Chryseolinea soli: one gene and its partner. The protein of the gene in region 1 interacts with the protein of each later gene in a pairwise test. Links are inferred from orthologs where the notes say so. Each region holds a gene or a part of one and is shown on either strand. Other genes may lie near its edges.

The links. The genes of interacting proteins can lie anywhere in the genome.
Region 2: the proteins of ligA (region 1) and leuS interact in binary tests that used the Escherichia coli proteins (3 or more experiments, as listed by UniProt). The link is inferred for Chryseolinea soli from one-to-one orthologs.

What each region holds. Positions count from the first base shown.
Region 1 is NZ_CP032382.1:6,377,544-6,382,723, reverse strand. What follows is about bases 1-2,960. They hold ligA (NAD-dependent DNA ligase LigA), read right to left. Parts: upstream 2,507-2,960; coding sequence 494-2,506; downstream 1-493. Other genes in these bases: D4L85_RS26595 (M1 family metallopeptidase), read right to left, coding at 2,594-2,960; D4L85_RS26605 (DUF6913 domain-containing protein), read right to left, coding at 1-453. Outside these bases: more of D4L85_RS26595, read right to left, coding at 2,961-4,468; D4L85_RS26590 (hypothetical protein), read right to left, coding at 4,517-5,180. UniProt on the Escherichia coli protein: DNA ligase that catalyzes the formation of phosphodiester linkages between 5'-phosphoryl and 3'-hydroxyl groups in double-stranded DNA using NAD as a coenzyme and as the energy source for the reaction.
Region 2 is NZ_CP032382.1:6,562,422-6,565,780, reverse strand. It holds leuS (leucine--tRNA ligase), read right to left. Parts: upstream 2,994-3,359; coding sequence 201-2,993; downstream 1-200. Other genes in the region: D4L85_RS27380 (hypothetical protein), read left to right, coding at 3,214-3,359; D4L85_RS34545 (hypothetical protein), read left to right, coding at 16-156.

The DNA of each region.
Region 1 (5,180 bases):
GTCGATCATTTCCCGGAGGCCATTCAGGGAATCGATCATGAATTCAAAATACGGGAGGCCGTCTTCCCAGGCGCATCCTACGCGGCACTTGGCCTGGCTGCGCGCCAGGATGTTGAGCACCAGCGGATTGGGCGTGGTGTCGAGATAGTATAAAAAGTCGAACGGGACCTCCGCAAAGTTGATGGCGTCCGGCGAGGTGATGTGGCCCAATAGGGAGAGGTCCTTTTCGGAGAAGAAGTTGAATTTGAATTCGTAGTTGTCCTTGTTGTTGGGTAGAAACTCCAGCACCTCTACCTGCTTGCCATCCTGTTCGAATTTACGGACCAGTTCTTTTACCGTGTCGTGCTTGGGTTTATCCTCTACGCTGAAAATAATGCCGATCTTCTCCGCTTTTTTATACGATACGGTACTCCGGACTGCCTTATTTTTTTTCAGCAACCGGTCCGTCCTCATTTTTAGAAAATTCAGCTTTATCAAGAGTCCTAGAGGTTATTTATCCTTTCATCAATTTTTCAAAATCCAGTTCGGAAATAATCGTCACACCGAGTTTTTCCGCCTTCTCGCGCTTTGAAGGCCCCATATTATCACCTGCCAGCAAATAATCCAACTTTCCGGAAACAGAAGACAGCACCCGGCCGCCATTCTTGAGGATGATCTCCTGTAATTCCTCCCGTTCGTACTTCTCAAAAACACCCGAGATCACGAACGACTTGTTTCCGAGCACATCGCTTTCCTTTTCGGGTTCTTTAGCCGTGCTTTCAAAATGGAGACCGGCCGCTTTGAGGCGCGCGATCTCTCGCTGACTTTCCGGGTTTCGGAAGTAATCAAAAACCGTTTGGGCGATTTTTTCACCGATCTCCGGGGCGGCCAGCAATTCCTCTTTGGAGGCGGCGGCTACCTTTTCGATGGTCTTGAAATAGCGCGCCAGCTTTTCGGCCACCGTCTTGCCCACGTAGCGGATGCCGATGGCAAACAGTACACTCTCAAACGGCACTTCGCGCGATTTGTCGATGCCGGCCAACAGATTTTGCGCCGATTTCTCCTTGAAACCCTCCAGGCGCAGCAAGTCTTCTTTCTTCAGGTCGTAGAGATCGGCGGGACTTTTTACAAGCCCAAGCAGGTGCAGTTGCTCGATCGTTTTTTCACCCAGCGAGTCGATGTCCATCGCCTTGCGCTGGATAAAATGTTCGATGCGCCCCCTGATCTGGGGTGGACAGCCGTCGAGGTTGGGGCAATAGAACGCGGCTTCGCCTTCCACGCGTACGAGTTTGGTGCCACATTCGGGACATTTGTCGATGTAGACCACGGGCGCACTTCCTTTGGGCCGTTTCTCCATCTCCACACCAGTGACCTTCGGAATGATCTCGCCACCCTTTTCGACATAAACATAATCGCCGATGCGCAGGTCCAACCGGGCGATCTCGTTGGCATTGTGAAGCGACGCGCGCTTCACGGTGGTGCCGGCCAGGAAAACGGGTTCCAGTTCGGCTACTGGTGTCACGGCACCGGTGCGGCCCACCTGGTAGGTGATGCCGTTCAGCCGCGTGCTGATGCTCTGGGCTTTGTATTTATAGGCAATGGCCCACCGCGGACTTTTTGCGGTGAAGCCCAGCTGGCGTTGTTGCTCAAGGCTGTTCACTTTGATCACCACACCGTCGGTCTCCAGGGGCAACTCCTGGCGTTTGTTCTCCCAATGCTGAATATATTCGAGCACCTCCTGAATATTCTTACACTTTTTGTAGGTAGGCGATACGTTGAAGCGCCACGATTCGAGTTTGTGAATGCTTTCCTCGTGCGTCTTCAGCCCGGTTTCGTCGCCCAGCAGATAGTAGGCAAAGCAATCCAGTTTGCGTCGCGCCACTTCGGCGGAGTTTTGCATTTTCAGCGTGCCCGAGGTGGTATTGCGGGCGTTGGCGTATTTTTCTTCGCCAATGTCTTCGCGCTCTTTGTTCAACTGTTGAAAGGCATGCTTGGGCATGAACACTTCGCCGCGCACTTCAAAGGCGGGTGGAACGTTTTTGCCTTTTGCTTTCAGGGGAATGTTGCGGACAGTCATCACGTTGGCTGTCACATCGTCGCCGCGCACGCCGTCGCCGCGGGTGACGCCCCGGGTGAGCAGACCGTTCTCGTAGGTGAGGCTGATGGAGACGCCGTCGAATTTTAGTTCGCAAAAATATTCATAGGCCTCGCCGTCGAGTGCCTTGGCGACGCGCCCGTCGAAGTCCTCCAGCTCTTCCTGGCTGTAGGTATTGCTCAGCGAGAGCATGGGATACTTGTGATAGACGGTAGCAAACTCCTTGGTCACAGTGCCACCCACCCGTTGTGTGGGAGAGTGGGAGTCCTTGAACTGCGGAAATTCTTCCTCCAGCGCAATCAGTTTTTCCAGGAGCTTGTCGAACTCCAGGTCGCTGATCTCGGTGCGGTTCTGTTGATAGTAAAGATCATTGTGGTGATTGATCTTTTCGGTGAGTTTTTCGATCTCTGCTTTTGCCTGTTCGGGTTTCATAGGTTGCATAAACACTCGGCCATAAAGCTAGAAAAATTTAGTGTTTAATGTCCCATGCGGGCGTCATCAACGCGCGCGATCCGGCAATTACTTTTGTGTGGGATCTTCGTAGGCTTTCAAGCCTTCCTGGATGTCGATGGTGTTGTTCTTCATCTCCACATCGGCCATGCGTTGTGAGGGATCGATCTGCACAAACGCAATGTCGTCTGCTTTGTGCGCCACCTTCACGGTGTAGGTGGGATTCACCCAGGGCCACGCTTCCAGATCGGTGCGTGGAATGGTTTTGTCTTCTACGGGTTTGTTGCCCAGTGTTTCATTGAGGGGAACGTAGAACATTTCTTTGGAGCCGTCCTTGTAAGTCACCAGCAGGTCCACCGGCATGGGGAACTCGCCGATCCGCTCCAGCGTCACATAGGTGCTGCCATCCTGGTCCACAACGCTTTGGATGCCGTAATCGATCTTCTTCGTGGTGAACACCCAATAGCGCAAATACCAACCCAATTGCAATCCCGAAACTTTTTCCATCACGCGGATGAAATCGTTTGGTTCGGGATGCCTGAACTTCCAGGTGTTGTAGTATTGACGCATGCCTTTGTAGAAATTCTCTTCGCCGATGACATACTTCAATTGGTGAAGGAAGATGGTACCCATGGAATAGGCTGCCGTGCTGTAGCCGGTGTTGGTGTTGTAGTGGTCGGCATGCTGGCTGATGGGTTCCTGCAGGCCGCGTTTGATGAGCGTAAAATATCCGGTATAACTTCCCTGGTGTGCCTCCGCCACCGGCGTGTTGAACAACGCGGCTTTGGATTCGTGACTGGCAAAATCGGTATAGCCTTCATCCATCCAGGGATAGAGCGATTCGTTCGAGGCCAGCACGCCCTGGAACCAACTGTGCGATACTTCGTGCGACATGACACCTTCCAGGGCAGCAAAGGTTCCTTCGCCCATGATCAACGTGCACATGGGATATTCCATGCCGCCGTCGCCACCTTGGATGATGGAATAGGTGTCGTAGGGGTATTTGCCAAAGGTCTTGTTCATGAACTCGAAATGCTGCACGGCATAGGGTTCCATCTTGGCCCAGTTCTCGGTCGTTTTTTCGCCTTTTTGATAAAAGAAATGCACTTCGGGGCCGTTGGGCACCTGGGCTTTGTCGTGGGTGTAGTCGGGGTCGGCGGCAAAGGCAAAATCGATCACGTTCTTGGCCACGAAATTCCAGGTGAGGTTTCCCTCGGGGCGCTTCACGGTGGTGCCCGCTTTCTCATAGCCATAGCCGATCTTGTCGGCATTCATCAGTTTGCCGGTGCCGGCCACCACAAACGTGGGGTCGAGGGTGATCTTCACATCGAAATCGCCCCAGACGCCGTGAAATTCGCGGGCCACATAGGGGTAGGCGTGCCAGCCGCGGTAGTCGTACTCGGCCATTTTGGGATACCATTGGGTCATGGAATAGGCAATGCCTTCCTTGTTGTCGTGGCCGGAGCGCCGGATTTGGATGGGCACTTGCGAGTCGAACTTCATGTCGAACACGGTCTTGGTGTTGGGAAGGATCGGTTTGGCAAGCGTCACTTCCAGGATGGTGCCGTCCACGAGATAGCCCACGTCCTTGCCGTCTTGTTTCAGGCTTTGGATGTGCTGGTAGCCGATCTCGTTTTCTTTCAGATAAAAGATGCGGTCCTTCACGCGGGGGTCGGGATCCGGATAGTTACGCGAGCGAACGTCCATCATGCTGCCCGGCTGGAACGCGTTGAAGTAGAGGTGGTAGTAGACTTTGTTGAGCGTGTCTTTGGAGTTGTTGTAATACACGAGCTTTTGCGTGCCGGTGACCTTGTGCGTCTTCACATCCAGTTGCACGTCCATGGTGTATTCCACGCGCTGCTGCCAGCGGTAATCCTGTGCTGAAATGGGGTGGATGATGGTGAAAAAGAAGAAAATAAGAAAGGCACTCGCAAATTTTAACATTCCGCACACGTTTGAATAACGTGCGCAAAATATTGAAAACCCGGTAGGTTACAAAGGGAATTTATTCTTCCTGAACCCCTTAAAGAAATAGGTGAGGCTGCCGGAAAGGAACGAGCTTTCCGAAAGGGTGAGCGGTTCGCCCGGCAATGCCTTCGGGATATTGTAGGTATACATGAACGCAAATCCCCAGTTTTTAAAACCTACCGAGAGCGGAACGCTGATCGCATAGTTCATCACCCCAAACACATTGGTGGTGGTCTGCACCAGGCTGTAGGTGGTGCCGTATTGCCTGAAATTCTGAATGGCCTCCCGCAGCGACTTGGGCGCCACATAGTCAATCGAAGTGAGGGTTTCGTTCCCCAGCAAAGCAAAGAACGAAGGGGAGATGGCGATGCGGTCGATCCCTTTGAAATTTTTCTTTTCCAGGATAACGCTCACCCCCGGCATGATGCGGTGCACATGGGCATCGCCAAAATAATAGGAGTAATTCAAGCTGAGCAGCACGGGCTTGAACTCGAGCATCGGCGTGACGGAGAGCGTGTTCTTGTACGGAATGTAGGCGTTGTCGCTGGGGGTGTTGTAGAAATACCGGTCGTATTCGCCCATGACGGAGAACGCCTTCGAGAAGCTGTGCATGTAGCCGGCCGATGCGATGGTGAGGTAGTAGGAAGGCACAAAATCCTTGCTCCAAAATCCCGACACGTCCGCAAAC
Region 2 (3,359 bases), 180 kb from region 1 along the record:
CAACTACAATTCAAAATGCGCCCGAACTTTCGCCATGCGCCATCCTTGCTGATGCTCTCCACCAACAAGACATTGCGCCCCAACACCCAAGCAAATCAGAATTTCAAATCGAGCAACATCACCCACTTGTTGGTGTCCCACCAACAAGTTTTTTGAACCAGCCCTTCACCGCCACCAGAGTTCAAATGCGCCAATGCCAATTAAATCACCACATTCACAATCCGCCCCGGCACAACAATCACCTTCTTCGGTGCTTTCCCCTCTGTCCATTTCTGCACCACCTCCGAAGCCATCACCAGCTTCTCGATATCATCCTTCGGCATATCCAGCGCAAAGTTCATCTTCATCCGCACTTTTCCATTGATGGAGATCGGATATTCAAACGAGCTCTCTGTCAGATATTCCTCGTTGTATTGCGGGAACGTGGCGTAAAGGATCGATTCTTTGTAGCCCAGTTTTTCCCAAAGTTCGTCGGCGATGTGGGGAGCAAACGGTGCAAGTGTAATCAACAACGGCTCCAGTATGGCGCGCTTATTACTCTTCAGGCTACTCAACTCGTTGCAGCAGATCATAAACTCGCTTACCGACGTGTTGAACGAAAAATGCTCAATGTCGTAAGCGATCTTCTTCAGTGTTTTGTGCAGCACTTTCAATTCTTCGGGCGTGGGTGCTTCGCTGCTCACGTTGAAGTTGCCCTGGTTGTCGTGGAACAGGTTCCAGAACCGGCGCAGGAATTTGAACACGCCGTCGATGCCGTTGGTGTTCCAGGGCTTCGACAGCTCCAGCGGACCGAGGAACATCTCGTACATGCGCAACGTGTCGGCGCCATAGCTTTCCACGATGTCGTCGGGGTTCACTACATTGTAGTAGCGCTTCGACATCTTGTCGACTTCCGAGCCGCAGATGTATTTGCCGTCTTCCAGGATCAGCTCGATGTCTTTCAGATCGTCTCTCCACATCCTGAACTTCTCCACGTCCAGCACGTCGCCATCCACGAAGGTGATGTCCACGTGCAGCGGCGTTACTTCGTATTGCTTCCGCAGGTTATAGGATACAAACTTATTCGTACCGTTGATCCGGTAAGCGAGTTTGGAAATACCTTGAATATGGCCTTGGTTGATCAGCTTTTTAAATGGTTCCTCCGGCGATACATAGCCCAGGTCTTTCATCACCTTGCACCAGAAGCGTGAGTACAACAAGTGGCCGGTGGCGTGCTCTGAACCGCCGATATACAAATCGACATCTTTCCAATAATCGAGCGCTTCTTTGCTGGCGAAGGCCTTATCGTTCTCCGGGTCCATGTAGCGGAACCAGTACCAGCTCGACCCCGCCCAGCCGGGCATGGTGGTGAGTTCGTAAGGATGACCGTTGTAGTTCCAGCCTTTGGCGCGGCCCAGGGGAGGTTCGCCGGTTTCGGTGGGTTTGTAGGCATCGATCTCTGGCAACGTCACGGGCAGATCTTTTTCGCTCACCAGCTTGGGAATGCCTTTGTCGAAATACACCGGGAAGGGCTCGCCCCAATAGCGCTGGCGGCCAAAGATGGCGTCGCGCATGCGGTAGTTCACTTTGCGTGTACCGATGCCCAAGGTCTCCACGTGTTGCAGCGCCTTTTCAATGGCTTCCTGCCAGGGCAGGCCATTGAGCATGCCGGAGTTTATCATCTTGCCCGACTTGGGCTCGAAGTTGTCTTTGGTAATGTCGCTCGTAGGACCTTCCAGCACGTCGACGATGGGAAGGTTAAAATGTTTTGCAAAAGCATAGTCACGCGTGTCGCTGCTGGGTACGGCCATCACCGCGCCGGTGCCATAGCCGGCCAACACGTAGTCGGCGATCCAGACGGGCACCTTCTCGTGGTTGAACGGGTTGATGACGTACGCTCCCGTGAAGGCGCCACTGATGCGCTTCACTTCGCTCATCCGCTCGCGCTCGCTGCGGTTCTTGGCCACCTCCACATAGTGGGTCACTTCGTTGCGTTGTGCGGGTGTGGTGATCTTCTCTACGAGTTCGTGTTCGGGCGCAAGCACCATGAACGTCACGCCGTAGATCGTATCGATGCGCGTCGTGAACACGCGAATGGAATCATCGCCCGAGGCCAGCTTGAAATCGAGTTCACAGCCTACCGACTTGCCAATCCAATTGCGTTGCATTTCCTTGACCGGCTCGGGCCAGTCGATGGTGTCCAGGCCCGTCAGCAGCCGTTCGGCGTAGGCCGAAATGCGCATGTTCCATTGCAACATCTTGATGCGTTCCACCGGGTAGCCCCCGCGTTCGCTCACGCCGTCTTTCACTTCGTCGTTCGACAACACGGTGCCCAGGGCAGCGCACCAGTTCACCATGGTTTCGGCCAGGTAGGCGATGCGGTATTTTTGGAGGAAGTTTTCTTTTTCAATTTCGTTGAACGCCGTCCACTGCGCCGCGGTGATCGCGGGCGTTTCGTCATCGCAGGCGGCGACAATGTTCTGGTTGCCGTTCTTTTCCAGTTCGGCCACCAGCTCTTTCATGGGGCGGGCTTTGCCCACCTTGTTGTTCGCGGTCCGGTCATACCAGGCGTTGAACAACTGCATGAAGATCCACTGCGTCCATTTGTAGTAGTAGGGGTCGCTGGTCACCACTTTGCGATCCCAGTCAAAGGCAAAACCGATCTTGCTCAGTTGGGCGATATAGGTGGCCATGTTCTTTTCGGTGGTCACGCGCGGATGCTGGCCGGTTTGGATGGCATATTGCTCGGCAGGGAGCCCAAAGGCATCAAAGCCCATGGGATGGAGCACATTAAACCCCTTCAGGCGCTTATAGCGTGTCACGATATCGGAGGCGATGTAGCCCAGCGGGTGCCCCACATGTAGCCCCGCCCCGGAGGGATAGGGAAACATGTCCAGTACGTAGTATTTTGGCTTATCTGAGTGATTATCAGTTTCGTAGACGCCACTTTGCTGCCATTTCACCCGCCACTTTTCTTCGATGCGCTTGATCTCGTCTTTGCTGTATTCGGCCATCAGGTTGTTGTTAAAGGCCCAAAAATAAGGATTTAAGGAAAAAAGAACGTGCCGCACCCCGATAAGTTAAGCGATAAAGCCGCGAATTTCCGGGCCGGATTTTGGGGCGTTGCGGGCAGCAACTATCTTTAGTGCCTGTTCATAGTGGCATGGCACAGCGAACCGCGCGAGCCATTCACCAGGACTGGATGTAACCTAAACTAACCCTTTGTTGGCCGTTATGAAGAACCGGATGCTGCTCACGTTGCTGATGCTTGTACCCGCTTATCAGGGCATTTCACAAAAAATCATCGAGGTCGAAGGCATAGGTGGCGCAGCCTGGCCCGGCAAGTACAGCGCAAGCACAGGCGTCCCCCATTTCAAATA